DNA from 3 places in the Pseudomonas sp. GW821-FHT02A11 genome. Region 1 is predicted to be linked to each of the others. Evidence: riboswitches for the same ligand, from Rfam matches in the RefSeq annotation. Region 1 holds a riboswitch; each other region holds the start of a gene.

Evidence for each region. Region 1 has a riboswitch for cobalamin ahead of AC07V9_RS03205 (ABC transporter substrate-binding protein). Riboswitches for the same ligand answer to the same signal wherever they lie in the genome.
Region 2: linked by a shared signal. The riboswitch ahead of cobW (cobalamin biosynthesis protein CobW) and the one ahead of AC07V9_RS03205 (ABC transporter substrate-binding protein) in region 1 are both predicted to bind cobalamin.
Region 3: linked by a shared signal. The riboswitch ahead of cobO (cob(I)yrinic acid a,c-diamide adenosyltransferase) and the one ahead of AC07V9_RS03205 (ABC transporter substrate-binding protein) in region 1 are both predicted to bind cobalamin.

The regions. Positions count from the first base shown of each region.
Region 1 is NZ_JBWKWB010000002.1:148,009-155,858, forward strand. Features, by position in the region: gene AC07V9_RS03185 (methyl-accepting chemotaxis protein) at 1-480, opposite strand, end outside; partial or broken gene AC07V9_RS03190 (HAMP domain-containing protein) at 571-1,659, opposite strand; gene AC07V9_RS03195 (ABC transporter ATP-binding protein) at 2,015-2,803, opposite strand; gene AC07V9_RS03200 (FecCD family ABC transporter permease) at 2,800-3,840, opposite strand; gene AC07V9_RS03205 (ABC transporter substrate-binding protein) at 3,837-4,856, opposite strand; cobalamin riboswitch at 4,993-5,189, opposite strand; gene AC07V9_RS03210 (aspartate/glutamate racemase family protein) at 5,451-6,173, opposite strand; gene AC07V9_RS03215 (NCS1 family nucleobase:cation symporter-1) at 6,197-7,705, opposite strand.
Region 2 is NZ_JBWKWB010000043.1:716-11,331, reverse strand. Features, by position in the region: gene AC07V9_RS28980 (fatty acid cis/trans isomerase) at 1-1,039, shown strand, start outside; gene AC07V9_RS28975 (acyltransferase family protein) at 1,365-2,387, shown strand; gene nfuA (Fe-S biogenesis protein NfuA) at 2,485-3,078, shown strand; gene cobM (precorrin-4 C(11)-methyltransferase) at 3,208-3,954, opposite strand; gene AC07V9_RS28960 (cobalamin biosynthesis protein) at 4,097-4,510, opposite strand; gene AC07V9_RS28955 (CbtA family protein) at 4,510-5,232, opposite strand; gene AC07V9_RS28950 (CbtB domain-containing protein) at 5,244-5,429, opposite strand; cobalamin riboswitch at 5,527-5,741, opposite strand; cobalamin riboswitch at 5,944-6,165, shown strand; gene cobW (cobalamin biosynthesis protein CobW) at 6,298-7,368, shown strand; gene cobN (cobaltochelatase subunit CobN) at 7,371-10,616, shown strand, end outside.
Region 3 is NZ_JBWKWB010000001.1:125,667-136,282, forward strand. Features, by position in the region: gene cobT (nicotinate-nucleotide--dimethylbenzimidazole phosphoribosyltransferase) at 1-564, opposite strand, end outside; gene cobU (bifunctional adenosylcobinamide kinase/adenosylcobinamide-phosphate guanylyltransferase) at 561-1,082, opposite strand; gene AC07V9_RS00595 (cobyric acid synthase) at 1,082-2,560, opposite strand; gene cobD (threonine-phosphate decarboxylase CobD) at 2,557-3,561, opposite strand; gene cbiB (adenosylcobinamide-phosphate synthase CbiB) at 3,554-4,462, opposite strand; gene bluB (5,6-dimethylbenzimidazole synthase) at 4,459-5,106, opposite strand; gene AC07V9_RS00615 (cobyrinic acid a,c-diamide synthase CobB) at 5,297-6,595, opposite strand; gene cobO (cob(I)yrinic acid a,c-diamide adenosyltransferase) at 6,605-7,216, opposite strand; cobalamin riboswitch at 7,323-7,520, opposite strand; gene AC07V9_RS00625 (C40 family peptidase) at 7,757-8,296, opposite strand; gene AC07V9_RS00630 (C40 family peptidase) at 8,387-9,073, opposite strand; gene AC07V9_RS00635 (NAD-dependent deacylase) at 9,140-9,922, opposite strand; gene hda (DnaA regulatory inactivator Hda) at 9,916-10,616, opposite strand, start outside.

The DNA.
Region 1 (7,850 bases):
GTGCATCTGCTGCGCGACCGAGGCCGTGCGTTTGGCCAGGTTGCCCAGCAGCGAATCGATCTCGGCGGTTGAATCTGCGGTACGTTTGGCCAGCGCCCGGACTTCATCGGCCACCACAGCAAAACCGCGGCCTTGCTCACCGGCACGGGCCGCTTCGATGGCGGCGTTGAGGGCCAGCAGGTTGGTCTGTTCGGCGATGGAACGGATCGTGTCGAGGATCGACTGGATGTCGTTGCTGTCTTTTTCCAACTGGGTCATGTCCTTGGCTGAGCGGGAGATCTCCGCGCTCAGTTGATCGACACTGTGCACCGCATCGTCAATCTGGCGCTGACCTTCACGGGCCTGACGCTGGCCGCTGTCGGCCGACTCAGCCGCCTGGCTGCAGGAGCGGGCGACTTCGTTGGCGGTGGCGACCATCTCGTGGAACGCCGTGGAGACCATGTCCACCGCCTCACGCTGACGCCCGGCGGCTTCGGCCATGTCGTTGGAGACGCGGGTGGAGCTGGCGGAGCTGTCGAGAATGCGCGTCGCTGCCTGACTGATGTGCTGAATCAGGCCACGAATCGCTGCCAGGAACTGGTTGAACCAGTTGGCCAGTTGCGCGGTTTCATCCTTGCCGCGCACCGCCAGACTCTTGGTCAAGTCGCCTTCGCCCTGAGCAATGCCCTCCAGGCCATCGGCTACGCCACGGATCGGCCGCACGATCAGCGTGGCGAAGCTGGCGCCGATGATGGCGAACACCACGGCCAGTACCGCTGCGATCACTGCAATCAGCCAGGTCAGGCGGGTGGCCGAACTCATCACCTCGTCCTGTTTGATCAGGCCGATGAAGCTCCAGCCCAGTTGGTCGGACGGGAACACGTTGGCCATCAAATGCTCGCCATTGATATCGACCTTGATCAGCCCAGGCCCTGCCTTGGCCAGTTGGCTGAAACCCTCGCCCAGCTCGCCGAGCTTCTTGAAGTTGTGTTCCGGCTGCTTGGGATCGACCAGTACCGTGCCGTTGTTTTCGATGAGCATCAGGTAACCGCTTTCGCCCAGCTTGATCTGCTTGACGATGGTGGTCAGCTGCTTGAGGGATACGTCGATGTTGACCACGCCGCCGGCGTTGCCCAGCGCGTTATTGACTGCGCGCACGGTACTCACCAGCACCGCGTCGTCACCGGCCCAGTAATAGGCTTCGGTGCGCAGGGTCTTGCCGGGGTTGGCCTGGGCGGTCTTGTACCAGGGGCGCTGGCGTGGGTCGTAACTCGCCATTTTCGGGTCGCCCGGCCAGAACGCGTAGGTACCGTTGGCCAGGCCGTAGGACACATAGGAGTAGGCCGGATGGCTCTTGGCGATGCTGGCGAAGAAGTCGAACAGTTGGTTGTCGAGAGCGGAGTGCGGAATTTCCGGGGCCTGGGCGGTCATGTAGCTCTTCACGCCTTCGCCGGTGCCGGTGACCAGCGGGTGCGCTGCCAGGTAGTCGACGTTCTGGCTGATGCCCTCGAAGAACAGCTGCATGGCATTGGCGACCTGGCGAATCTCCCGGCCGCTGCTGTCGACGAAGTCGCTTTCGGCGTCCTGACGAAGATTGATAATGACCAGCGTTGCCACGAGGATGATCGGCAGACACGCGATCACCGCAAAGGCCCAGGTGAGTTTCTGTTTGATGTTCATCGGCGCTCCTGATTTTTTTTGTAGATCACGCGTGAAACAGGTGCTGCACGCAGGCAGCGGATCGATCAGGACCGTGCGATGGGAAAGGCAAGTCCGTCTGATGGTATGCCACTATCGGCAGCTGGATGGATTTCTTGAGAAAGCCCGAAGGCGCTTAAATGATTCACCTGCACACGGCGTGAACGACGCAGATATCGGCCCTGACAAAAATACCTGTAGGAGCAGTCGGAGGTTACGACGGCCGCGAAAGCGGTGGAGCTACTGGCGATGGAGTGTCAGGTATGTCGCCATCGCCACCATCGTAACCTCCTGAAGCTACTACAGGTTTCGCGTCGTTGGGGAGTCAGCGTCCTGATCAGGCTGTGCGCAACCGCAGAATGCGCGCGCCATCGAACGGGTCTGTCAGCCAATGCCCCTGGACGCCGAAGGTGAGGCGCAAGCGCTCCGGCGTGAGCACATCGAACGGCGATCCCAGGGCCACCAGCCGGCCGTGGTCCATCACTGCCAGACGATCACAGGCCAGTGCCTGATTGAGGTCGTGCAGGGCGATCACCGTGGTCACCGGCAACTGATGCACCAGCGACAGAATGGACAGCTGCTGCTGAATGTCCAGATGGTTGGTCGGCTCGTCCAGCAGCAGGATTTGCGGGCGCTGGGCCAGGGCCCGGGCAATGTGGGCGCGCTGGCGTTCGCCGCCGGACAACGTGTGCCAGGCGCGCTGCCTCAGGTGCTGCAGGCTGACATCGGCAATCGCCTGGCTGACGATGCGCTGGTCTTCATCGCTCCACGGCGCCAGGACAGAGAGCCAAGGAGTACGGCCCAGTTCCACCGCCTGCAACAGGCTGATGGCGTCGCTGGTTTCGGCGTGCTGCTCGACCACGGCAAGGCGCCGGGCGATGTCGCGACGGCGGATCCTCGACAGGCGCTCACCCTGCACAAACACCTCACCCGACGTCGGCGCCTGAATGCCAGCCAGCAGCTTGAGCAGCGTCGATTTGCCCGAGCCATTGGGCCCGACGATGCCCAGGTTTTCCCCCGGCCGAATCGCCAGCGACACGTCCGTCAGCAGCTGCGCGCCTTTGACGCTGTAGCTCAGGTTTTGCCCGCTAAGCACGTGAGTCGCCTGATCGACAGAAGCGTTCATCGCGTACGGTTCCCCCGCACCAGAATCAGGGCAAACACTGGCGCGCCGACCAGCGCGGTGATGACGCCAATGGGCAGGACCTGGCCCTTGATCAAAATGCGCGACAGGATATCGGCGGCGATCATGAACAGCGCGCCGCTCAATGCACTCAACGGCAACAGGCGCGCATGTCTTACCCCGGCGACCATGCGCACGGCGTGGGGAATGACCAGCCCGACGAAGCCGATGGAGCCGACAATCGACACCATCACTGCCGTGACCAGCGCTGCGGTGGCGATCAGTATCGTCTGCACCCGCCGCACCGGAATGCCCAGCGAGGCGGCGGAATCGGCGCCAAAGGTGAAGGCGTCCAGCGAACGTCGATGCCACAGACAGATGCCCAGCCCGATCAGTACCACCGGCACCGACAGCGTCACCGACGACCAACGCACGCCACTCAGGTTGCCCAGCAGCCAGAACATGATGCCGCGTGCCTGTTCGGCGCTGGCGGATTTGGTGATGAGAAACGACGTCAGCGCGTTGAACAGTTGCGAACCGGCGATGCCCGCCAGAATGATGTGGCCTGCCGCGGCCTGGCTACTCGACGAGCGAGACGAACGGGCGAGCAGGGCGACCATGGCAAAGGCGGCAAGGGCGCCGACGAACGCCCCGGTCGACAGGGAAATCGCCCCGGCGCCCAGGCCAATGATCGCCACCAGCACAGCTCCTGTGGAAGCCCCGGCGGAAATCCCCAGCAAGTACGGATCGGCCAGAGCGTTGCGCAGCAGTGATTGCAGCACCACCCCGGAAATCGCCAGCCCCGCGCCACAGGCCGCGGCGACGATGGAGCGGGTCAGGCGGTAATTCCAGACGATGCCTTCATCGATCGGGTCGACCGCAAACCCCGCCGCCCACAGCTTGTTGGCCAGCACCTGGAAGATCACCGGCAGGCTGATCGATGTCTCGCCAATCGCCACCCCCGCGACAGTCGCCAGCAGCAACAGCGCGCTGACCCACAGTGTGTGGCCCAGCAGGCGGGGGACGTTCAGGGCATTCATTGTGTGTGGGTGGCCTTGGCCAGCTGCTCGATGCCGTCGAACAGGCGAACGCTGGACTCCATGGCGCTGGCGTCCATGATCACGATGCGGTTGTTTTTCACGGCGTCCATGTTGCGGGTGACCGGGTCGGATTTGAGGAAGGCCAGTTTCTTCTCATGATCGTCGGCAGGGAAGCGGCGGCGGTCCATGCGCGCGATGACCAGGATCGTCGGGTTGGCCTTGGCGATGGTTTCCCAGCCCACGGTTGGCCACTCTTCGTCCGAATCGATGATGTTTCGAATGCCCAGGGTGTCGAGCATGAAATTCGGTATGCCTTTGCGGCCTGCGACGTAGGGGTCGGTGTTGATGTCGGGGCTGGAGAACCAGAACGCCGCCGAAACCTTGCCCGCGTCGTGCTGTTGCGCCTGCTCGACAGCCTGAGCGAGACGCGCCTTGTAGCCGTCGATCAACCACTGACCACGGTCCTGCACATCGAAGATCTGCGACAGTTGCGCGATGCTCTTGTACAGCGTGTCGACGCGAAAGGCCTCAAGCCGCGTGCCATCGGCGCCGACCAGGTTGTTCTTGTTCTCGCAGTCCGAAGGCAGGATGTAGGCCGGGATCTTCAGGTCCTGAAACTGTTGGCGGGTGCCCACCGCGCCTTGCGGGCCGACCATCCACTCGAACTGCACCGGCACGAAGTCCGGGCGTTTGCCGATCACCGATTCAAAGCTTGGGGCGTTCTCGGCCAGCCGCTCGATTTTCGCGTTGGCGGCCTTGAATTGCGGCAGGGTTTCGTTGAACCACAAGGAGGTGCCGATCACCTGATCACTCAGGCCCAGGGCGTAGAGCATTTCGGTGGCGGCCTGGCCGATGGTCACGGTCTTGTGCGGCGCCTGGGTGAAGGTCAGCGGCACGCCACAGTTGTCGATCGTCAGCGGGTAGTGAGTCGGGGCGGCGACAGCGGCGGGGGACATGAGTGCCGCACCTGACAGGCTCAGACCGGCGAACATCGGGGCAAGGCGGCGCAACGACATCGGGTTTCTCCAGTGGACCGATAGGTCGGCGCGGGCACTGGAAAGCACATCCCGGATGCACGCCTGACGAAAAGGCAAGCAGCGATCACGCTGAACAGGTGAGCACGGGAGCCCTCCCCCGGACACCCCGCCGGTGAATGATTGACGCTTGCCGGCAGGTCTCCTGACTGGCGCGTCGTCGCCGTGCTTCGGCCTTCCCGGGGTAACCCAGTGGCGAACGGGAAGCAGGGCTCAGCGCCTACAGTTGCGGGGACAGTTCCGTTTGAGCCCAGAGAGTCGGGCTCGCGGATTCCCTATTAATTCCGAGTGGAAACCGGCGGCGGGGATACTAAACGATTTGAACAGAGCGGGCGAATTCGCGTTCGATTCCGCGCGGAGGGCATGGGGGCTCAACGTGCTAATGCCGCTGCGCTTTTGCCGAAGGCGTAGGAGCTTGGCTTGCCAGCGATCTGGCGCGCAGCGGCAGCAAAACCCGACGCTGCGGTGTGCCAGGCAGCCTTCATCGACAGGTTTAACGACTGCTGCGCAGCCGATCGCCGACAAGTCAGGCTCCTACGCCCTCCGGGCAGAATCAGTCTTCGGTGCGCTCCGGATTCACAGGCTGAACGGCCAGCCAAGCACCTTCTTCGGACGCGGTGTCGCGTAGGTGCGCACTTTGGACGTCTTCAACCCCAGCCGCACCAGCGATTCCGCCAATGCCACCGCTGCGGTCACGCCATCGACCACCGGCACGCCGGCGCGGTCACGAATCAGTTGATCCAGCCCGGCCATGCCGCCGCAACCCAGGCAGATCACCTCAGCCTTGTCATGCTTGACCGCTTCAACCGCTTGGTCGGCAATAGCCTCCAGCGCGCGATCAGGCATTTCTTCCAGCTCCAGCACGCTCATGCCGCTGGCGCGCACCGAGGCGCAACGTTCGAACACGCCCGCGAGTTTCAGGCGGTCTTCGATCAAGGGCACAGCACGATCCAGAGTGGTCACCACGGAGTACTTGTGGCCCAGCAGCATCGCCAAGCTGGCAGCGGCTTCAGTGATGTCCACCACCGGCACTTCCAGCAACTCCTGCAGGCCTTCGCGGCCGTGTTCGCCATAGCCGGCCTGAATCACTGCGTCGTAGGGCTGATCGTAGGACAGCACCCGATCCATCACGGCAATCGCCGCCAGATAGCTCTCGAAATTGCCTTCCACCGACTCGGCGCCGAAACGCGGGGTCAGCCCGATGATCTCGGTGCCGGGGGAGGCGACGCTGCGCGCCTGCTCGGCGATGGTCTGGGTCATCGATTGGGTGGTGTTCACGTTGACGATCAAAATACGCATGGGTGACGGTCTCTCGCTTGCGATCAGTGCTGAACGGTTTGCACGGCAATGGCCTCGCCACTGACGTCCTTGAAGGTTTTACGACGGTCGGCCAGCAGCAGGTACAACGCTGCGCCAATGGCCGCGCCCATCAGCCAGGAAAACGGCGATACCGAGTCGAAGGCCGGCACCAGCGCCGTGATGATGGAAATCAGCGCCGCCGGGATGAACGCCCCGACCGCCCGCAGGTTGACCCCGCGCGAATAGTGATACGGGCCGCGCGGGTCTTCGCTGTACAGCTGCGGCACATCGACCCGGCCCTTGCGCAGCAACCAGTAATCGGCGGTGATCACGCCGTACAGCGGGCCGAGCAGGGCGCCCAGACCCGACAGAAAATACACGATCACCACCGGGCTGTTGTACAGATTCCACGGCAGGATCAGGACCGCGACGGTCGCACTGAGCATCCCTGCACGACGGAAAGTCAGGTAGCGCGGCGCCAGGCTGCTGAGCACGAAGGCCGGGGCGACGAAGTTGGCCATGATGTTCACCGCCACGGTGACGATCAGAAAGGCCAGGCAGCCCAGTACCAGGAAGAAGGTGTTGGGGATGGTCTTGATGATGTCGGTGGGGCTCTGGATGATCTGGCCGTTGATCGAGAACTGCGCGCCGCAAATGATCACGGTGATGAAAGCGAACAGCAGCACATTGACCGGCAGACCCCAGAAATTGCCCTTGCGGATGGTTTTCTTGCACGGGGCGGAGCGAGAGAAATCGCAGAAATTGAGGATCAATGTGCCGTAGATCGCCAGCCACAGGGTACTGCCGGCAAAGATGCTGCGCCACATTTGCACGCCTTCGAGCGGGGTTTTGTTCGACCAGGCAATCTGCCCGTGGGCCTGGGTGAACATCCACACCGCCAGGCTCGCCACGGTCAGCAGGATCACCGGGCCTGCGAAGGCTTCGTAGCGGCGCACCATCTCCATGCCGTAGGCGAGGATCACGAACTGCACCAGCCAGATGCTGACGAAACACAGCCAGCCCAGGCTCGACAGGCCCAGCCAGGTGTCATGGTCATAGTTGTCCAGCGCGGGGTCCAGGGCGGTGAGCAATACCCGCAGCACCACCGAAGCCAGGTAGGTCTGGATGCCGAACCAGGCGATGGCGATCACTGCGCGAATCAACGCCGGGATCTGTGCGCCGAAAATGCCGAAACTCACCCGACTGATCACCGGAAACGGCACGCCAGTCTTCTGGCCCATGTCGCCGGTGAGGTTCATGCATACGTAGACCAGCGCAGCGCCGATGGCCAGCGACAGCATGATTTGCCAGCCGCCCAGGCCCAAGGCATAGAGGCCAATGGCAAAGGAATAGTTGGCAAGATTGTGTACATCATTCGTCCACAGGGCAAAGATACTGTATCCACCCCAGGTTCGGCCTTGCGCTTTGCTGGGGGCGAGGTCAGTGTTGTAGAGGCGAGGACTGAGCGCCGGGTGTTCGGCAGTCGAGGCGCGGGCGGCAAGGGCTGGATCGAGGGTGTTGTCAACGGGCATGTTCAACAATCTCCGGCGCTATTTGTATTTGTTTTTGTATACAGTGCGCAGGCAAGACTAACGGAAATGACAGTTGAGTCAACGCGAAGATTACAGATGGGGGGGATTTAGCACCCTGGCTCATCAGATAGCAGGTGCAGAACAC
Region 2 (10,616 bases), on a different contig from region 1:
CCGCAACAAGCGCAACGCCTATGAAGACCTGCGCAGCGACGCCTACGCCCACATGCCGCCGCCGGGTTGGGCGACACTGTGGGCAGGCAACGACAACGCCTTGCTGACCATCTTCCGCCACTTCGACAGCGCCACCGTCAACAAAGGCCTGATCGGTGATTTGCCGACCACCGTCTGGCTGTTCGACTATCCGCTGCTGGAGCGCACGTATTACCAGTTGGTGGTGAATTTCGATGTGTACGGCAACGTCTCTCATCAAGTGCAGACGCGCCTGTATTTCGACCTGATCCGCAACGGCGCCGAGGTCAACTTCCTGCGCCTGATGCCCGCCGACAAGCGCGACGACATCCTCGGCAGCTGGTACCAGAACAGCGGCAAAGTGAAGATGTGGATGGACTATGAGGCCATCGACGACGACACGCCCACCGGCATGAAACTGGACGAGAAAGACCCCAAACGCGACTTCGAGCGCAAGCTGATCGAGCGCGCCGGCACCCTCAACGCCGCGCCGGACCCGATCAACCGCTGCTCGGGGGCGTACTGTTCGCGGCCGGGGATCGGCCCGGTGTTCAGCGATGTCGAGCAGTCCCTGAGCCGTCTGGTGGCACGCCCGGCGGCGGGGCTGCGCGTCATCGATCAGTTGCCGGAAGCGACGATGCTGCGCATTCAGGACGGCAGCGGCAAGCGCATCGTCTACAGCATGCTGCGCAACCGTGCCCACAGTAATGTGGCCTTCCTGCTGGGCGAGGTGTACCGCTATCAGCCGGGGCTGGACAACCTGACGATCTATCCGGGCGTGCTGACCAGCTACCCGAACTTCATCTTCAACATCCCGGCCAATGAGGTGAGCGCGTTCGTCGATGCCATGGAGAAGGCCCACGATCACAAGGAAGCCTTCGAGAAGATCGTCGAGCGTTGGGGTGTGCGTCGCAGCCATCCGCTGTTCTGGACGTACTTCCACGATCTGGACCGCTACATTCAGGAGACCGAGCCGCAGGAGGCGGGGGTGCTGGATATGAATCGGTATGAGAACCTGTAACAGCGGGCCGCACGACCTGTAGGAGCGCGCTTGCCCGCGATGGCGGTGTGTCTGTGACGACAATACTGCCCGGCGGAACGCAATCGCGGGCAAGCGCGCTCCTACAATTTTTTTGCGTCTGCGGTGAGGCCCGCGTCACCCCCATTCACGCTGAACAAAACCCGAAAACCCTTATAAAACATGGCCTGCAGCCATTATGCAGCCCGTCAGTCGCGCCGAACCTTTTTGCAAACCCTGAAGTCGGACCCAGTGAGTCGCCCCTTGAAGCGTGGCCTTGTCGAGGTCCTGGATCGTGGGTCAAACCAGAGTAAGCAAGAGGTTGCAGATGTTGATTTCGGTTCAAGCCCTGCGGGCGCTCGCCGCGTGGGTCGTTGTGTGTCACCACTTCATGCAGATTTTTTTCGACTTTCATCCCAGCGGCCCGATCGGCCGTTTTTTCACAGAAAAAGGCGCCGTGGGCGTCGACATCTTCTTCGTCATCAGCGGTCTGGTCATCTACCTGTCCACGGTCGACAAAGAAATTCCCGCCAGCCGCTTCATGCTTAATCGCATCATTCGCATCGTTCCCGCTTACTGGCTGTACACCTTGGTCATGGGCCTGTTGGTGGTGGTCGCCCATCCGTTACTGCCGCATCAGGTGGTGGACTGGCAGAGTTTCATCCTCTCATTGCTCTTCATTCCTTCGGAAAACCCCGGCGGCTATGGCCTGTACCCGACCCTGAACGTCGGCTGGACCCTGAATTACGAGATGCTGTTCTACGTGTTGTTCTCGATGGTCTTCCTGTTCCAGCAGCGCCTGCGCCCGTTGATCATCGCCGCCGCGCTGTTCGCGGTGACCGATGTGCTGGGGCGTTCGGGCCTGATCAGCCGCTTTTACGCCAATGACATCGTCTATGAGTTCCTGCTCGGTATCGGTATTGGTGTCATCTACCGCCGCGGCTGGATTACCGAGCGCTTGTGGTTGCCGTTGCTGGCGATTGGGGGGGCTTTGCTGACCATCAAACAACTGCCGCCGGACCTGCGTATCGTCAATTGGGGCCTGCCCAGCGCGGTGATCGTCGTGGCCTGTATCTCCCTTGAACCCCACCTGCGCGGCAGCCGTTTGCTGAAAACCATGGGTGACTGTTCCTATTCGGTGTACCTGCTGCACGTACTGGTGTTGTACGGCGGCTGGCTGGCGACCGAGCGTTATGGCCTGAACCCGTACGTGGCGTTTGCCGTTTGCGTGCCGGTCATCGCTCTGGGCGCATGGCTGAGCTACGAATGGATCGAGAAGGGTCTGTATCGCCGCATGAAGGGCTGGCTGGATGGCAGAAGGGCGGTCAAGGAGCAGGCGGCGCTGTCCTGAGGCCTTCTATCGGGTCTATTACCTGAGCAAATTACTAGGGCTTTGTCAGTTGCCACGCAATGGCGTAAACTCCGCCCCACGTCTGCGAGGAATTTTCATGACCGCTATTACTATTACCGATGCCGCCCACGATTACCTGGCCGATCTGCTGCAAAAGCAGAACACCCCCGGCATCGGCATCCGCGTGTTTATTACCCAGCCTGGCACCCAATACGCTGAAACCTGCATCGCCTACTGCAAGCCCGGCGAAGAAAAGCCGGAAGACAAAGCGATCGGCCTCAAGAGCTTCACGGCCTGGATCGATGCGTTCAGCGAGGCGTTTCTGGATGACGCGGTCGTGGACTACGCGACTGACCGCATGGGTGGCCAGCTGACCATCAAGGCGCCGAACGCCAAAGTGCCGATGGTCAATGCCGACAGCCCGATCAACGAGCGTATCAATTACTACCTGCAAACCGAGATCAACCCTGGTCTGGCCAGCCACGGCGGGCAGGTTACGCTGATTGACGTGGTTGAGGAAGATGAGGCGAATATCGCCGTGCTGCAGTTTGGCGGTGGTTGCCAAGGGTGTGGTCAGGCGGACGTGACGCTCAAGGAAGGGATCGAGCGTACGTTGCTTGAGCGTATTCCTGAGTTGTCCGGTGTGCGTGATGTGACGGACCACACTCAGAAAGAGAATGCTTACTATTGAGTGACAGGTATTGCCAAGAAGCCCGCAGTGATGCGGGCTTCTTTGTTTTCGGCGTTTGGGTCATTGGGGCAGCCTTCGTCACATCCGACTGTGATAGGAAACCACCTTCAGCTCCCGCTCCCGGCAGGCTCACGGTCTAAAAAGATGAGCGTGGCCTGCGCGGTATAGTGACGACTCCCCAAACACATCGTTGCCCAAAACCCTCCCCACCAAAATCAACGCCGTGCGCTGAAACCCCTTAACCCTGACCTTCTCTTCGATATCCGCCAGCGTTCCCATCACCCAATCCTGATCCGGCCAGCTCGCGCGATGCACCACCGCAATCGGGCAGTCCGGACCATAATGTGGCGTCAGTTCCGCCACGATCCTGGCAATGTTATTGACCCCCAGATGAATCGCCATCGTCGCCCGATGCCGCGCCAGCTCCCCCAGCGATTCACCCTCGGGCATCGCCGTTTTATCGCCGTAACGGGTCAGGATCACGCTTTGTGAAATGTCCGGGAGGGTCAGTTCCGTGCCCAGCAACGCAGCACACGCCGCTGTCGCCGTCACGCCGGGGATGATTTCGAAAGGAATGCCCAGCTCGCGCAGGTATCGGATCTGCTCGCCGATGGCGCCGTACAGACTCGGGTCGCCCGAGTGCACGCGCGCAACATCCCGGCCTTGTGCATGAGCAGATTTCATCAAGGCGATGATCTGTTCCAGGTGCAATTCGGCGCTGTTGGTGATTTGAACGGCTTGATGACCTTGCAGGACGGCCTCTGGCACCAAGGAGCCGGCGTAGATGATCACCGGACAGGTGCGAATCAGGCGCTGGCCCTTGACCGTAATCAGGTCCGGATCGCCGGGGCCTGCGCCGATGAAGTAAACGGTCATTGAAACTCCGACGTCAAGAACGGGGGATGCCCTGTGGGAGCGAATTCATTCGCGACAAATAGTCCAGATGCTGCACGGGCAGTGTCTGGATGACCGCTTCGCGAATGAATGCGCTCCCACAGGGATTTCAGCGGAATTTGCATCATGGGCTGCTGGCTAACGCAAACGTAGCCCGCGAACTATTGCGTCGCTCGATCAGCAACTTCGCAGACGCCCCGCCCAGCCGCGAGGCCATGGCCAACGCCGTGCTTTCGGCCACGCCATAACATCCGGTGCTGTCGAAGGCGATCTGCGAGCGATGGCTCAGTTGCGATTCGAATACCGTCAGCTCATCGCTGCTGAAAAACCTCAAGGGCAGGGCCAGGTGTTCGGCCAGTTCCAGCAATCCGGCTTCGGTCGATTTGATGTCGATCGAGGCCAGAGCGGTAATGTCGGACAGCGTCAGTCGATGTTCCAGCAGGCTGACTTCGATCAGCCCTTGCAGCACCGATGCCGGGCAGCCGCGCTGGCATCCCAGGCCGATCACCAGAATCGGCCGCCCGCCGCGGTTGTTCATCAGGCGTGGCTGAGCTCGGAGGAGGCCAGTTGCGCGTCGTGACGACGGAACAACCAGGCGCTGATCAGGCCCATGGCGAGCCAGAACGCTGCGTTGGTCAGCAGCGAAGCGATCTTGAATTGCGCTTCCAGGGCTTCTGGGGCCAGTGCCGAGTGGACTTCCGGCTGCGGTGCGCCGACGACATGCGGCACTACCAGAATTGCCGCGCCCAGTGCTTTGAGCAGCCAGTTGTGAGCGAACACTATGAGTGCCAGGCCCACCGCAGTGGAGGCCGCCGTGCTGACCCACCAGATCTGCCGCTGCGTCAGATCGGCCGCAGCCGTGCCCGGCAGTTCAGGCGGCAGGCCCAGGGTGGGCGCCAGCACGAACACCGCAAAACCGGCCAGACCCCACAGTGCGCCTTCACGAATGCTGGCAGGTGTGCGCAGCGTGTAGAGCGCAGCCAGCATCAGGGCAAAACCGACCGCGACCACCAGATTGCCACCCGTGGTGGACAGCACGCGTTGCCAGCCGTCTTCCGGCTCCCAGGCTTCTTCGTCGTGAACGTGGGCGGCCATGGCGCCGTCGGCATGCGAGTGCTCGTGGACCTCGGCGACGGGGGCTTTTTCATACGTCTCGGCCTGCAGGATCAGCGGCGCGACCCAGAAGCTCTGGAAAAGCGTCAGCAGCAGCGCGGCGAGCAGTCCGGTAAAACCGGCCGTTTGTGCGATTCGCTTGAACATGGCGGCAGGTCTCAGTGGCAAGGGAAGGCGGAGCTGTGACGGGTGTCGTGGGCGGCGTTGTGCACGGCGGCGATGTGCGAGAAACCGGCGAAATAGACCAGGCAAGCGCCAAGGAACATCGCACTGATGGCGGCGGTCAGGCGTTGGCTTTGCGTGCGGGTGCTGCTGGCGGATGGGGTCGTGGTGCTGATCGACATGGCGCTTCCCTCTGAAATGTCAGCGAAGGGAAGGCGCAAGGAAAGCCACTGACAGACGTCAGTAGCCGACTCAACAGCGCCCGCCCACCGCGGGTTTGTTATGTGACTGTATCGGGCCGGTCTCCGGGCTTGCGAGGGGCATTGGACATGCCTGCAAGAATCGCCTTCCCATATCGCTGATCGACACAGTGGATCTGACTCTTCGCTCGCTTACCGTTGCGGGGGCAGCGCCGGACTTGCACAGCCAAAAGGGCTGCACGCACCGGTTTCCCGTTTCACCCTGTGAAGGGCACCCGTAACAAGGTGTGTAGGAGATCACGGCGCAAAGCGTCAGTCAAACACAAGTCGGACAAGGCGATCTTTCAGACCATGGTTTATTGGCTTGGAATGCTGACTTTGATGCCCTAAGGGCCTATTGGTCAGCATGCTAGCTCCCACATTTGCTTAAACGTGCCACGACCTGATAGACCGAGTTGCCAGCCTTCTTGCTCGTTGACCTTCCACCAGCCACTGCGTAGCCTTGCGCACTTGAGGTTCGCCGATCCGGCCGTTTGTCGGGCTTGGCGCTAAGAAGGGAATGTGGTGCAAGCCACAGCTGCCCCCGCAACTGTAAACGGTCATGTTCATTGCACAGCCACTGCGCGAGCGGGAAGGCGCGATGAACGCGTGTGATCTGGCACTCCGCCAGCCCATCGCCACCGTGAGCCAGGAGACCTGCCTCGAACACGGGCCTGTTTTGCAACAGTCTCGACGAATTCTCACTACAACCGGGCGGGGTGATCCGGTGGCGAATCGAACGGCGGGCCTGTCGGAGCGACGGTCAAGCGGTTCTCGTCCTGTTTGCCCGCCGCAGCGCCTGAGGGCAACCATGAAAACACTGGCCAAACTTCCCGTTACCATCGTCACCGGCTTCCTCGGCTCGGGCAAAACCACCTTGCTGCGTCACATGCTCGATAACGCCGAAGGGCGCCGTATTGCGGTGATCGTCAACGAATTCGGCGAACTGGGCATCGACGGCGACATCCTCAAGCAATGCACCATCGGTTGCACCGAAGAAGAAGCCACCGGCCGCGTCTACGAACTAGCCAACGGCTGCCTGTGCTGCACCGTTCAGGAAGAATTCTTCCCGGTGATGCAGGAGCTGGTCGCCCGTCGCGGCGATCTGGACCACATCCTCATCGAAACCTCAGGCCTGGCGCTACCCAAACCGCTGGTTCAGGCGTTCCAGTGGCCGGAAATCCGCAACGCCTGCACCGTTGACGCGGTGATCACCGTGGTCGACAGCCCGGCCGTGATCGCCGGCACCTTCGCCGCCTTCCCGGATCAGGTCGACGCCCAGCGCAAACTCGACCCGAACCTGGACCACGAGTCGCCGCTGCACGAGCTGTTCGCCGACCAACTGGCCAGCGCCGACCTGGTCATCCTCAACAAAGCCGACATGCTCGACGCCCAAGCCCTGGCCGCCGTGCGTGCCGAAGTCGCCGAGGAGCTGCCGCCCGCGGTGAAAGTGATCGAGGCCAGCAAGGGCCAGCTGCCGATCAGCGTGCTGCTGGGTCTGGGCGCTGAGTCCGAGCTGCACATCGACGGCCGCAAGACTCACCACGATCATCACGAAGGCGATGACCACGACGACCACGATCACGATGCCTTCGACTCAATCTCCATTTCCCTGCCTCAAGCCGACGAAGCGCTGTTGCTCGACGCCCTGACTCAGGCGGTCGTGCAGCACGGCATCCTGCGGGTCAAAGGGTTCGCGGCGATTCCGGGCAAGCCAATGCGCCTGCTGGTGCAGGGCGTTGGCACGCGTTTCGACAAGCATTTCGACCGTGCCTGGAAGGCCAGCGAGGAGCGCGTCACCCATCTGGTACTGATCGGTCAGGCACTGGACGCCGCCGTGCTTGAAGCCCAGCTGCGCGCCGCGCTCGAGAGCAAAGGCTAAGCATGCACCTGCTGCGCACCCAGCCCGGCGGCTTTGTCCCCGACGACAGCATCGCTGACCTGGGCCAGACCCCCGCCGATCTGGTGATTCTGTGCAGCGGCGATTCCCATCTGGCGTTGCTCGCTGAAACCGCACAGCAACTGCCGGACGATTACCCCAGCCTGCGCCTGGCCAACCCCATGCAGGTGCAGAACCACGCTTCGGTCGATCTGTATGTCGACGAAGTGCTGCAGCACGCCAGGGTGATTCTCATCTCCCTGCACGGCGGCATTGGCTATTGGCGTTATGGCGTCGAGCGGCTGGTGGAGCTGGCCGCTCGAAAGGGCGGCGGGGTGAAGCTGATTCTGGTGCCGGGCGACGATCGCCCGGACCCGGAACTCAGCGACCTGAGCACCGAGCCCGCTGAGGATCGCGAGCGCCTCTGGCATTACCTGCGCCAGGGCGGCAAACACAACGCCTTGCAGCTGTTCAATTGCCTGGCCCAGCGTTGGCTGGATCGCGATTACGCCTGGGAGCCGCCGCAGACGCTGCCTCGCGTGGCGATCTATCACCCACGCAAGGCCCGCGCCGAACTGGCGGACTGGCGGGCGGACTGGCGCGCCGAGCAACCGGTGGCGGCCGTGCTGTTCTACCGCTCGCACTTGCAGGCGGCCAATACCGGCTTTATCGACGTGTTCTGCGAGCGACTGTTGGCGCAGGGGCTGAACCCGTTGCCTATCGCGGTAGCCAGCCTGAAAGAACCGGCGTGCCTGGACGCTGTGCAAGACTGGCTCGACGAGACCGGCTGCGAAGTGATCCTCAATACCACCGGTTTTGCCCAGTCCAGCCCCGAAGCGCCGCATTTGCGACCATTTCGTCTAAACGTTCCGGTGATCCAGGCGATCTGCGCCCAGGACAACGAACCCGCCTGGCAGGCCAGCGAGCAGGGGCTGGGTTCTCGCGATCTGGCGATGCACATTGCGCTGCCGGAACTGGACGGGCGCATCATCAGCCGACCCATCAGCTTCAAGGACCTGGCCTGGTACAGCGAGCGCAGTCAGTCCGATGTGGTGTGCTACCGCGCCCAGCCCGAGCGTATGGACTTCGTCGCCGAACTGGCGCGACGCTGGGTGTTGCTGGCGCGCACCGCCAATGCCGACAAGCGCGTGGCGCTGATTCTGGCCAACTACCCGACCCGCGACGGGCGCATCGGTAATGGCGTGGGCCTCGACACGCCGGCCGCCGCGCTGAACATCCTCAAGGCTCTGCAGGCCGAGGATTATCCCGTTGAGGGCTTGTCGGACAACGGCACATCGCTGATTCACGCCTTGCTCGGTGGCGTCACCAACGACCCGGACAGCCTCGATCAGCGGCCTTGCCATCAAAGCATGGCCATGGACGAGTACATGGCGGCGTTCAACGCGCTGCCCGAGGCCAATCGCGCTGCCGTGATCGAGCGCTGGGGCTCGCCACAAAGCGACCCGATGTGCCGCAATGGCCGAATGATGGTCGCAGGGCTGCGTTTTGGCCTGACCTTCGTCGGCATTCAGCCGGCCCGTGGCTACAACGTCGATCACAGCGCGGTCTACCACGACCCGGACCTGATCCCGCCCCATGGCTACCTGGCGTTTTACTTCTGGCTGCGCAAGGCCTATGGCGCCCACGCGGTGATTCATGTGGGCAAGCACGGCAACCTGGAATGGCTGCCGGGCAAGGGTGTCGGTCTGTCCGAACACTGCTGGCCGGACGCGATTCTGGGGCCGATGCCCAATATCTACCCGTTTATCGTCAACGATCCGGGCGAGGGCGCCCAGGCCAAGCGTCGCACGCAGGCGGTGATCATCGACCACCTGATGCCGCCGCTGACCCGCGCCGAGACCTACGGCCCGTTGCGCAATCTGGAACTGCTGGCCGACGAATACTACGAAGCGCAACTGCTCGACCCGCGTCGGGCCCGCGAGCTGCAGAAAGACATCTTGAGGCTGGTGCGCGAAACCCACATCGATCGTGAACTGGCGCTGGACGAGGGCCTGGACAGCGACGCGGATGTCGCGATCTGGCTGCCGCGTCTGGACACCTACCTCTGTGATCTGAAGGAGTCGCAGATTCGCGACGGCCTGCACGTGTTCGGCGAGTCGCCAAGCGGGCGGCTGCGGATCGACACCTTGCTGGCGATTCTGCGCGTGCCCCGAGGCGATGGCCGTGGGGCCAACGCGAGCTTGTTGCGGGCGGTGAGTCAGGCGCTGACGCTGGGCTTCGACCCCTTGGACTGCGATCTGGGCGAGCCGTGGACGGGCCCGACACCTGAGGTTTTACGTGAGGTCAGTGCCGATCCCTGGCGCACCGTGGGCGATACCCGCGAGCGCCTGGAGCTGTATGCCGCGCTTTTGATCGAACAGGCGCTGGATGATTCACGTGATGCCAGCTCGTTTGACAGCGATGAGTTGAACATCATCGTCCATGCGATTAGAGAAGTCGTCGCGCCTCGGCTCGACAGCTGTGGCCCTGCCGAAATGCAGGGGCTGCTGGATGCCCTGAGCGGCTGTTTCGTCCCGGCCGGCCCCAGTGGCGCGCCCAGTCGCGGGCGGCTGGACGTGTTGCCGACGGGGCGTAATTTCTTCTCGGTGGATGTGCGTAACCTGCCAACCATGACGGCGTGGCGCATCGGTTTTCAATCGGCCAACCTGCTGCTGGAAAGGCACTTGCAGGACAACGGCGACTACCTGCGTCAGCTGGGTTTGTCAGTGTGGGGCACGGCGACGATGCGCACCGGCGGCGATGACATCGCTCAGGCTATGGCCTTGATGGGTGTGCGCCCGGTGTGGGCGACGGGCAGTCAGCGGGTCGACGACTTCGAAATCCTGCCCTTGAGCCTGTTGGACCGGCCTCGTGTGGATGTCACGCTGCGGGTCTCGGGGTTCTTTCGCGATGCGTTCGCCAACCTGATTCGTCTGTTCGATGCGGCGGTGCAAGCGGTCGCGGCGCTGGATGAACCCGATGACATGAACCCGCTGGCCGCCCGTGTGCGTGAGGAGCGCGAGCAACTGCAGCGCGAAGGCCTGAGCGCCGAACAAGCGGCCAAGCAGGCTGGCTGGCGCATCTTTGGTGCCAAACCTGGGGCGTACGGCGCCGGTGTGCAGAACGCCATCGATGGCCGCCTGTGGCAGACCCGCGAGGACCTGGCCCAGGTGTACCTGAACTGGGGCGGTTACGCCTATGGCGCTGCCGATGAGGGCACGCCCGCGCGCAATGACTTCGCCAAACGTCTG
Region 3 (10,616 bases), on a different contig from region 1:
CGAGCACGCCACGGCACTGGCCGCCGTGGTGTTGCCGATGCCCATTTCGCCAGCGATGAACAGCTCGGTACCCGCCGCCTTGGCGCGCAGCACGCTGTCGCGACCACCGGCCAGTGCGCCTTCCAGTTGCGCCTGGGTCATCGCTTCGCCCTTGGCGAAGTTGGCCGTGCCCGCGCCCAGATTCAAATGACGCACGCCTGGCAGGTTCAAGGGCGAAACGGTGCCCAGATCGACGACATCCAGCTGCGCCGACAACTGCCTGGCCAGCACGCTGATCGCCGCGCCGCCCATGATGAAGTTGTGCAGCATCTGCCCGGTGACTGCCTGCGGGTAGGCCGAGACGCCTTCGGCGACCACGCCGTGATCGCCGGCAAAAATGGCGATCCAGACGTTGTCGGTCTTGGGCTTCACACGACCCTGCAAGCCGGCCAATTGCACGGCAACGGCCTCCAGCTGGCCCAATGAGCCGGTTGGCTTGGTCAATTGCTGTTGTCGGGCCAATGCCTGTTCGCGGCTGTCTTGATCGACTTCACGTGCGGGAGTGAGCCACCAGGTGTTGCTCATAGTGCGGATCCTTTGAGGGTCATGGGCAGCCCGGCGACCGTGAACACCACGCGCTGGCATCGCTCGGCCAGCGCCTGATGCAGCCAGCCGGCTTCATCGACATAACGACGGGTCAGCTCGCCGAGGGGCACGACGCCCAGCCCGGTTTCGTTGCTGACGAAAATGATTTCACCCGGCAGCTGCGCCAGGCAATCGAGTAACGCTTCGCGCTCCTGCGCCAGTCGCTGCGGATCGTCCAGCATCAGCAGATTGGTCAGCCACAGGGTCAGGCAGTCCACCAACAGGCAACGCCCCTGCCCTGCGTTTTCTTTCAATACCCGGGCCAGTTCCAGAGGCTCTTCGATCAGGCCCCAGGTGTCCGGGCGCCGCGCTCGGTGCTGCGCCACCCGTTGGTTCATCTCCCCGTCCTGGGGCTGACTGGTGGCAATGTAAATGACGTCGAGGCCACTTTCCTCAGCCAGTTTTTCTGCCAGCCGACTCTTGCCCGAACGCGCACCGCCGAGGATCAATTGCAGCATCACACTGGCTCCAGGCCGCAGAGTTCACGAAGAAGCTTGCCGTCCAGATGCGTCTCCACCAAGTCGGCCAGCCGCTCGATGTCGCGCTCGCGCAGGGCGTGGTAGTTGACCTGCTGCACATTCTGCAACCCTGCCCAACGCAGCAGGGCGCTGCTGGAGGCCGGGTTCTCGAACAGGCCATGCAGGTAAGTGCCGAGCACCTGGCCATCGGCACTCTGGGCGCCGTCGCAACGGCCATCGCTTAATTGCACCAATGGCCGCTCCAGCGCAGGGCCTGTGGTCACGCCCGCGTGAATTTCATAACCGCTGACGTCGGCGTCTTCCAGGGTCAAACGGCCGCTGACATTGCGCAGCTGTTTTTCCTTTTCGAGCACCGTGCTCATGGCCAGCAAGCCCAAACCGGGGCTCGAACCCGCTGCGCCTTCCAGCCCCAGCGGATCATGCAGTGCCTCGCCGAGCATCTGCAGACCGCCGCAGATGCCCAGAATCTTCCCGCCATAACGCAGATGACGGGCGATGGCCGTGTCCCAACCGTTGTTGCGCAAATAGGTCAGATCGCTGCGCACGCTTTTCGAGCCCGGCAGGATGATCAGATCCGCCGGAGGAATCGGCTGGCCCGGCCCGACGAACTGCAGATTGACCTGCGGATGCAGGCGCAGCGGGTCGAAATCGGTGTGATTGCTGATGCGTGGCAGCACTGGCACCACGACGTTCAGCACCTGCTCGGCCTTGTCGATCTGGCGCTGATCGAGGCCGTCTTCGGCCTCCAGATGCAGGTCCATCACATACGGCAGCACGCCGACCACAGGCTTGCCGGTGCGCTGTTCCAGCCAGTCCAGGCCCGGTTGCAGCAGGGCGATGTCGCCACGAAAACGGTTGATGATCAAGCCCTTCACTCGCGCCTGCTCGCTGGGCGACAACAGCTCCAGCGTGCCCACCAGATGCGCGAAGACGCCCCCGCGGTTGATATCAGCCACCAGCAACACCGGGCAGTCGATGGCCTCGGCAAAGCCCATGTTGGCGATGTCGCCGGCGCGCAGGTTGATTTCCGCTGGCGAGCCCGCGCCCTCGACCATTACCACCGACCAGCTTGCGCTCAGTCGCGCATGAGACGCGAGCACGGCCTGCATGGCGATGGCTTTGTAGTCGTGATAGGCGACCGCGTTCATGGTGGTCACCGCGCGGCCATGAATGATCACCTGGGCGCCGGTGTCGCTGTTGGGCTTGAGCAGCACCGGGTTCATGTCAGTGTGGGGCTCAAGCCCGCAGGCCTGAGCCTGCACCGCTTGGGCACGACCGATTTCGCCACCGTCGGCGGTCACGGCGCTGTTGAGCGCCATGTTCTGTGGCTTGAACGGCACGGTGCGCACGCCTTGGCGGGTCAACCACCGACACAGCGCAGTCACGAGGGTGCTCTTGCCGGCGTCCGATGTGGTGCCTTGCACCATCAAGGTTTTACTGGTGTGTGGCGCGTTCATGCACGCTCCCGGGAAAATTCTTGCAACGCTTGCTCCAGACGCTGCCAGTGCGCTTCTTCACGAGGCAGCCCGAAACGCAAGCTGCTGTGGTGGTGCCCACTGTTCAAGAAGATGCGCAGGAGAATTCCCCGCTGAGCACAAAATTCATGCAGCTCAGCAGCCAGCGGCGTGATCAGCCATTGAAACAACGCGCAGCCGCCGTGCGGGGCGAAGCCGAAGCGGGTGAGCAATTCGACCAGGCGCTCCGAAGCCTGCTCAGTGCGCTCCCGCTGTCGCCGATGACCTTCGACGTCATCCAGACACGCCTGACCCAAGATGCGTGTAGGACCGCTCACCGACCAGGGTCCGATCTGTTTGGCGAGCACTTTGAGAAAACGCGACTCGGCCAGTACGAAGCCCAGTCGAACCCCTGCCAGCCCGAAGAATTTGCCAAACGAGCGCAACACGATCAGGCCGGGGCGCTGAGTTTCAGCCGCCAGGCTCAGGTGCGGGGTGTTGTCCATGAAAGCCTCATCCACCACCAGCCAACCGCCACGTTGAGCCAGGCGGGCGTGCCATTCAAGCAGGCGCTCCGGCATCAGGCTCAGGCCGGTGGGGTTGTTCGGGTTGACCACCACCAGCACGTCGAGGGCATCGATGAAGCGGTCGATTTCGTGCTCCAGCACCTCGCGCACCAAAAAGCCATTACTGCGCCAGGCTTCAGCGTGTTCGGCATAACAGGGCGACAGCACACCGACCTTGCCTGACTGACGCAACCGCGGCAGCGCCTGAATCGCCGCTTGCGAACCGGCCACCGGCAGCAGGTCCGACGCGCCGTAATACAGGCGAGCAGCGTTTTCCAGGCCGTCTTCGGTCTCCGGCAGACGCGCCCAGGCAGCCTCGGGAATCGGCGGGATCGGCCACGACCAGGGCGAGATGCCGCTGGACAGGTCGAGCCAGTCGGCCTCGTCGATGCCGTACTTTGCTACCGCGCCCCGCAGCCGCCCGCCGTGCTCAAGCATAGAATTCAGTCCCCAGACACAGAATCAGCAACCACAGCCAGACCCCGCGCTGCACCAGTTGCCAACCACGATCGATGGAAGAGGCATCGGCGGCAACGCCTTTGCCCAGGTGCGGGCGCTGATGCTGCTCGCCGTGATAAATCGCCGCGCCGCCCAGTTCGACCCCCAGCGCGCCTGCGCCAGCGGCCATCACGGGGCCCGCGTTGGGGCTGTCCCACTTCGGCGCCTGTGTGCGCCAGCAGCGCAAGGCGAGTCGGGTTTTGCCCAGCAGCGCGTAGGTCAATGCCACCAGCCGCGCAGGAATGTAGTTGAGCAAGTCGTCGATTTTCGCTGCGGCCCAGCCGAAACGCTCGAAGCGCTCGTTGCGATAACCCCACATGGCGTCCAGCGTGTTGCTCAGCCGATAGAGCACGACGCCCGGCGCGCCAAGCATGGCGAACCAGAAGATCGCCGCGAACACCGCGTCGCTGCCATTTTCCAGTACCGACTCAGTGGCCGCGCGGGCGACTTCAGTGGCATCCAGCTCAGCGGTCTGGCGGCTGACCAGATAGCCCACCCGACGCCGCGCTTCTTCCAGATCGTCGCCGCGCAAGGCCTGCGCCACGGGCTCGACATGCTCGCCGAGACTGCGCAGGCCCAGCGCGCAATACAGTGCAGCCACCTCCACCAGCCAGCCGATGTAGGGCAGCCAGCTCAAAAGCGTCACCAGCAGGGTCAGCGGCACGACCGCGATGAACCAGGCCGTGACACCATGGCTGCGCCAGCCGCGGCCGCCCGCATTGAAACGTTGCTCGATGCGCTCGACATATCGGCCGAACGCCACCAGCGGGTGGTTTCGTTTTGGCTCGCCGAGCAGCGCATCCAGCGCAACCCCAGCAACGCTCAATAACGCCACACTCATGAATTCACTCCCCATGTGTTCTCAAATAGCAGCTCTTGCAGCGGACGCGCCTGCGCCCAGCCTTCCAGCAACAGCATCGGCGCCGGATAGAATTCCTTGACCGGCCCCAGGCACAGGATCGCCAGGGGTTTCGAACCGCTTGGCATCTGCAGTAGATCGGCCAGCGCCTGCGGGTCGAACAGCGACACCCAGCCCATGCCCAACCCTTCGGCGCGGGCGGCGAGCCACATGTTCTGGATAGCGCAGGACAGCGACGCCATGTCCATTTCCGGCAAGGTGCGGCGACCGAAAATGTGCTTCTCGCGATCGTCCATCAAGGCGGCGACCAATACTTCGGCGCAATCGTTGATGCCTTCGACCTTGAGCTTCATGAAGTCATCGGAGCGCTCGCCCAGGGCTTGGGCGGTGCGAATCCGCTCTTGCTCCACCTGCGCCTGAATCCGTCCCCGCAACTGCCGGTCGCTGATGCGAATGAAGCGCCAAGGCTGCATCAGCCCGACGCTCGGGGCCTGATGCGCCGCTTCCAGCAGACGTGCCAGCAGTTGGGGCGCGACCGAGCCGCCGCTGAAATGACGCATGTCCCGGCGCTCGGCAATGGCCCGGTAAACCGCAGCGCGCTCGGCATCGCTGAAGGCGTCAGTCACGAACATACCTCGCTAGCCCGACTGAGCGCATAAGTCACTGTGGGAGCGAATTCATTCGCGAGACGTCGGTACATCCGACCCCACTCCTTCGCCTCCCCCACCGCTTCGCGAATGAATTCGCTCCCACAGGGGAAAGTGTTCCTACAGGAAACACTCTTCAGCGCAACAAAGACGGGTGTCAAAAGACCGTTCATGGCAAAAACAGCGCCGCCATCGCTTGTGGGTTGGAGGGGAAATAAAAGTGCACGTACGACGCAGTCATGCGCCCTTGGCGATACACCGCTTCGGCGCCGCGTCCACCATTGGGGCTGAGGCCGCGGGCGATCGGGGTCAGTTCGGTGCTGGTCAGCGAATGGTGGTAGGTGTGGCCACGCAAGGTGCCTTCGGGCAGTTCCACCGATTGCAGGGCCAGCGCCGCAAGGCGTTTTTGCATCACGGCTTCGCCCTCGAGCAAGCCCACCAGCTCGGCGCGCTGACCGGCGACATCGGTCAGGGCATTGAGCAGATAAAGCATGCCGCCGCACTCGGCCAGCAACGGTTTGCCTGCGCTGTGGTGCGCGCGAATCGCCTGCAGCATCGAATGGTTCTGCCCCAGCGCCACGTGATGCAACTCGGGGTAACCGCCCGGCAGGTACAGGCTGTCCGCATCGGGCAGCTGCTTGTCACGAATCGGCGAGAAAAACAGCAATTCGGCGCCCATCGCTCGCAGCAGATCAAGGCTGGCGCCATAGGTGAACGCAAAGGCTTCATCGCGCGCGATAGCGATGCGTACACCTGTCAGCAACGGCTCGGCAGGCACCCCCTCGGGAGCGTGGAAGATCACGGCAGGCGGCAACGCGGCATCGCAGGTGCTGGCCAGCGCGTCGGCGGCGGCATCCAGACGCACGTCCAGATCGTTCAGTTCGCTGGCCTGAACCAGGCCCAGGTGTCGACTCGGCAGCTCGATCCCGGTTTCTCGCGACAACGCGCCATACCAGCGCAGGCCTTCAGTCAGGCTGCCTTCAAGCAACTGCGCATGACGCACGGTGCCGACCCGGTTGGCCAGCACGCCTGCAAAGGGCAAGTCAGGTTGATAACGCGCCAGACCCAACGCCAACGCGCCAAAGGTCTGCGCCATGGCGGTGCCGTCGATCACGCCCAGCACCGGCACACCGAAACGCCGGGCCAGATCGGCGCTGGACGGGGTGCCGTCGAACAGGCCCATGACCCCTTCGATCAGGATCAGGTCCGCTTCGGCGGCGGCTTCCCACAACAGACGTCGGCTTTCGGCTTCGCCGACCATCCACATGTCCAACTGATACACCGGGTTGCCGCTGGCCCGCTCAAGAATCATTGGGTCGAGGAAATCCGGCCCGCATTTGAACACGCGCACGTTGCGCCCCTGGTTGCGATGCAGGCGCGCCAGTGCAGCAGTAACGGTGGTCTTGCCCTGACCGGAAGCGGGTGCGGCGATCAATACCGCCGGGCAGCTGCGAGCCGCTTCATTCATACATGCAGCTCACAGCTCGATGCCCTTTTGCGCCTTGATACCGGCCTGAAACGCGTGCTTGACCACACCGATCTCGGAGACGGTGTCAGACAAATCGATCAATTCCTGCTTGGCGCCACGGCCCGTGATAACCACGTGCTGCATGGGAGGACGCGCCTGCAAATCGCTGAGCACCTGCTCAAGCTCGAGGTAGCCGTGCTTGAGGGCGATGTTCAGTTCGTCGAGGATCACCAGACCGATCTCGGGGTCGCGCAGCAACGCCTGAGTCACGACCCAAGCGGCTTCGGCGGCGGCGATATCACGCTGACGATCCTGGGTTTCCCAAGTAAAGCCCTCGCCCATCACGTGATAACGCACCTGCTCCGGGAAGCGGCGGAAGAACAGCTCTTCCCCGGTGGCGTTGCGGCCCTTGATGAACTGCACCACGCCGCACTGCATGCCGTGGCCCATGGCCCGGGCGAGCATGCCGAACGCGGAGCTGCTCTTGCCTTTGCCGTTGCCGGTCAACACCAGCAGCAGGCCGCACTCGTTGGGGGCGCTGGCAATGCGTTCGTCCATCACCGCCTTTTTGCGCAGCATGCGCGCCAGGTGGCGTTCGTCACGTTCGGGGGATTCGCTCATCTGGGCTCTCCGCTTGAGGGCAGGTGTGGCAAACGGAGGACGCAGGCAAAGACTGGCAGCAGGCGCCGGACAAGGCCGAGCCTGCGCAGAGCATCGCCCTCCGTGATGCTGTTGAATGGATCAGGCCGGTCTCCGGACTCATGAAAAACCACGCGCCTTCCCATGCTCATCGAACACAGTGGCATTGTGCGGGGCCTTGGCTCATTTACCGTTGCGGAGGCAGCGCCGGGATGGATCGCAAAGCGTTCGCACCGGCTTCCCTGTTTCACCCTTTTTTGCGGGCACCTGAAACAATCGGCGAAGGTTAGAGGGTTGACTTGCGAGCGTCAATCGAAGCGACGCTTCTCTAGCGACTCATGTAGGAGCGCGCTTGCCCGCGATAGCGTTGGGTCAGCTGACACATGCGTATCAGACAGTCTGCCTTCGCGGGCAAGCGCGCTCCTACAGAGCACGTAGCATGCTGAAGATCGCCGCAGGAAGAGCAATGTCGCGTCAGGTGTTTGCTGCGCAACAGTAACGCAGCAAATCATAGGGAAATGATCAGTTACTGCGCGCCAGATTCGACGGCTGAATTACCCGCTTGGCGTTCAGCCAGGCCTTCTGCCAATACGGCTTGTCGAGGCTGTCGAGCTTGACCGTACCGCCCGTGGCAGGCGCATGAACGAAACGACCCTCGCCCACGTAGATCCCGGCATGGCTGACGTTCGAACCACCACTGGTCGCAAAGAACACCAGATCACCGGTCTGCAGCTGACTGCGGTCGATGTCCGGGCCGCGCAGAGTGATCATCTCGCGGGTCGAGCGCGGCAGCGTAATGCCCGCCGCGTCGCGGTACACGTACCCGATCAGGCCACTGCAGTCGAAGCCCGAATCCGGCGTGTTGCCACCCCAGCGATAAGGCGTGCCGACCAGCCCGATGGCACGCAACAGCACGTCATCAGCGACCGGAGAAGAAAATTGGGAGGGAGCGGAAACCACAGGCCTGGAAACGACCTTGGGTGGGGATGGCGGTGGATTGCTGGAACAAGCGGCCAGCAATACAGCCAGGGAAGCAACAGCCAGGCGAACCGTAAACGACATAAACACAACAACCTTCCTAGGATGCGGCTTACTCTGCCGGGAGCCGGATCTGCGCGCAATCAGGGTTTCCCCCGATTGCGCGATCCGTAATTAACGGTGTTGGCGCTTGATTGTAGTCGAGGTCATTGCAGTCGTCGTTTCTGGCACCTTGGAAGGTGCCATGGCCAACGCGCGCTTGGCTTCGATGAACGTACGGGCCCAGTAAGCATCGTCGAGACTGTCGACGCGCACACCACCACTGCGACGGCTACTGGAGTGGATGAACTGGTCATCGCCCAGGTAAATACCGGCATGGCTTACGCGACCACGGCCAGCGGTGCTGAAGAACAGCAGGTCGCCTGGCTTGAGGTCGTTGCGTTTGACCAGTGGGGCATCGATGTTGATCATTTCGCGCGAAGAACGCGGCAGGCTCATGCCGGCTTCTTCACGGAACAGGTAACCGATGAAACCACTGCAATCGAAACCCGAAGTGGTCGAGGTGCCGCCGAAACGGTAGCGGGTACCGATCAGAGACTTGCCACGTTCCAGAATGCTATCAGCCAGTACCGGCAACTGATAAGGCTTGTTGTCGGAGAACTGGGCCAACTCGTCTTCGGTTGCGATTTCGTCATCCAGAACGGACGAGGAATAACCGGAACGGCTGGCGGATTGTGCGGTGGCAGCGTCCTTGATTTGCGGATTCTGCGACTGCTGTTGCGACGCTGGCATCTGGGCCGCGCAGCCGAACAACAGGGTCACGAGTGCGAGAGGCACGAGGGGTGCGAAGCGATTTAGCATGGGCACGACCGTGGCTAATGTGTAAAGAAGCCGAGACTATGCCCTCTATCGTCATCATTTGCAAATTCAATCGAAACAAATGTGACTTACGATGTCCTCCATCACATCTAAGGCTCTACACCTCAGAAACGCATCCATGTGAATGGAGTGATCGGTCGACGAGGGGTTTATCTCGGCGGTAAAGCCACCCGTGACCCGCGTGCGCAGCATCGGCTCGTGAATATACGGGAAGCTGGCGGTGGTTCCAATGCTGAGCACAGCATCGAAGCCTTTTGCCATCTCCTCGTACAGCACATTCAATGCCAGCTCTGGCAACATTTCCTCAAACAAGACGACCGGCGGCCGCAGCACGCCATGGCATTGCGCGCACAACGGCGGCAGTGGGCGCTGCAGGTGCTCGCTCAATTGCGGGTCTTCGGCGCCACAGGACTGGCAGTAGAGCGGCGCGAGCTGACCGTGGATCTCGATCAGACGCTCGGGCGGGCTGCCCGCCGCACGATGGTAGCCATCGACGTTCTGCGTCAGCACCCAGCATTGCGGCTTGCAACGCTGCAATTGCGCGATCGCATAATGCGCCGCATTGGGCTGCCCGCCCAGGCAAGCGCTGCCTAATTGGGCAATGTATTTCCAGCACAGGGCAGGATCGCGGCGCAGCATCGGGCCGGACAGCGCCATCTCGATAGGCAGGCCGTCGTCGGTCTGGCCGTTATACAGGCCGCCGACGCCACGATAGGTCGGCAGCCCCGAATCCGCCGAAAGCCCGGCACCGGTGATGATCAGAATGCGCGTTGCGTGACGCAACGCCGCAGCCGTTTGCAGTACAAGGGCGGGATCGACTGCGTTTACCACCCCAGCGTCTCTTTGAGGAAGGGAATCGTCAGCTTGCGCTGGGCCTGTAACGAGGCCTGATCGAGCTGTTCGAGCAGATCGAACAAGGCGCTCATGCTGCGCTTGCCGCGAGTCAGGATGAAATGCCCGACCTCATCGGTCAGGTGCAGGCCCCGGCGCGAGGCGCGCAATTGCAGGGCGCGGAGTTTTTCTTCGTCGGAGAGCAGGCGCATCTGGAATACCAGCGCCATGGTCAGTCGGGACTTGAGGTCGGCCAGCTTGACCGGCAGTTCGCGAGGCGAACAGGAGGCCGCGATCAGCAGACGCCGGCCGCTGTCACGCAGGCGGTTGAACAGGTGGAACAGCGCCTCTTCCCACTCGGGCTTGCCGGCTACCACCTGGAGGTCGTCCAGACAGACCAGCTCGTACTGCTCCAGATGATCGAACAGTTCGACACCCTCTTCGAGCAATTCAGCCATGGGCAGATAAACCGCAGGTTCACCCAGTTGCTTGAAACGCAGGCAGGCCGCCTGCAAGAGGTGCGTGCGCCCTACCCCGTTTTTGCCCCACAGATAAATGAGGCTTTCGGTCCATCCGGCGTCGGCTTCGCACAGGCGCTCGACATAGCCGAGTGCAGCGGCATTGGCGCCTGGATAGTAATTGATGAAGGTGGCGTCATCACGCAGACGCACACTCAGGGGCAGCTGAACTGGTT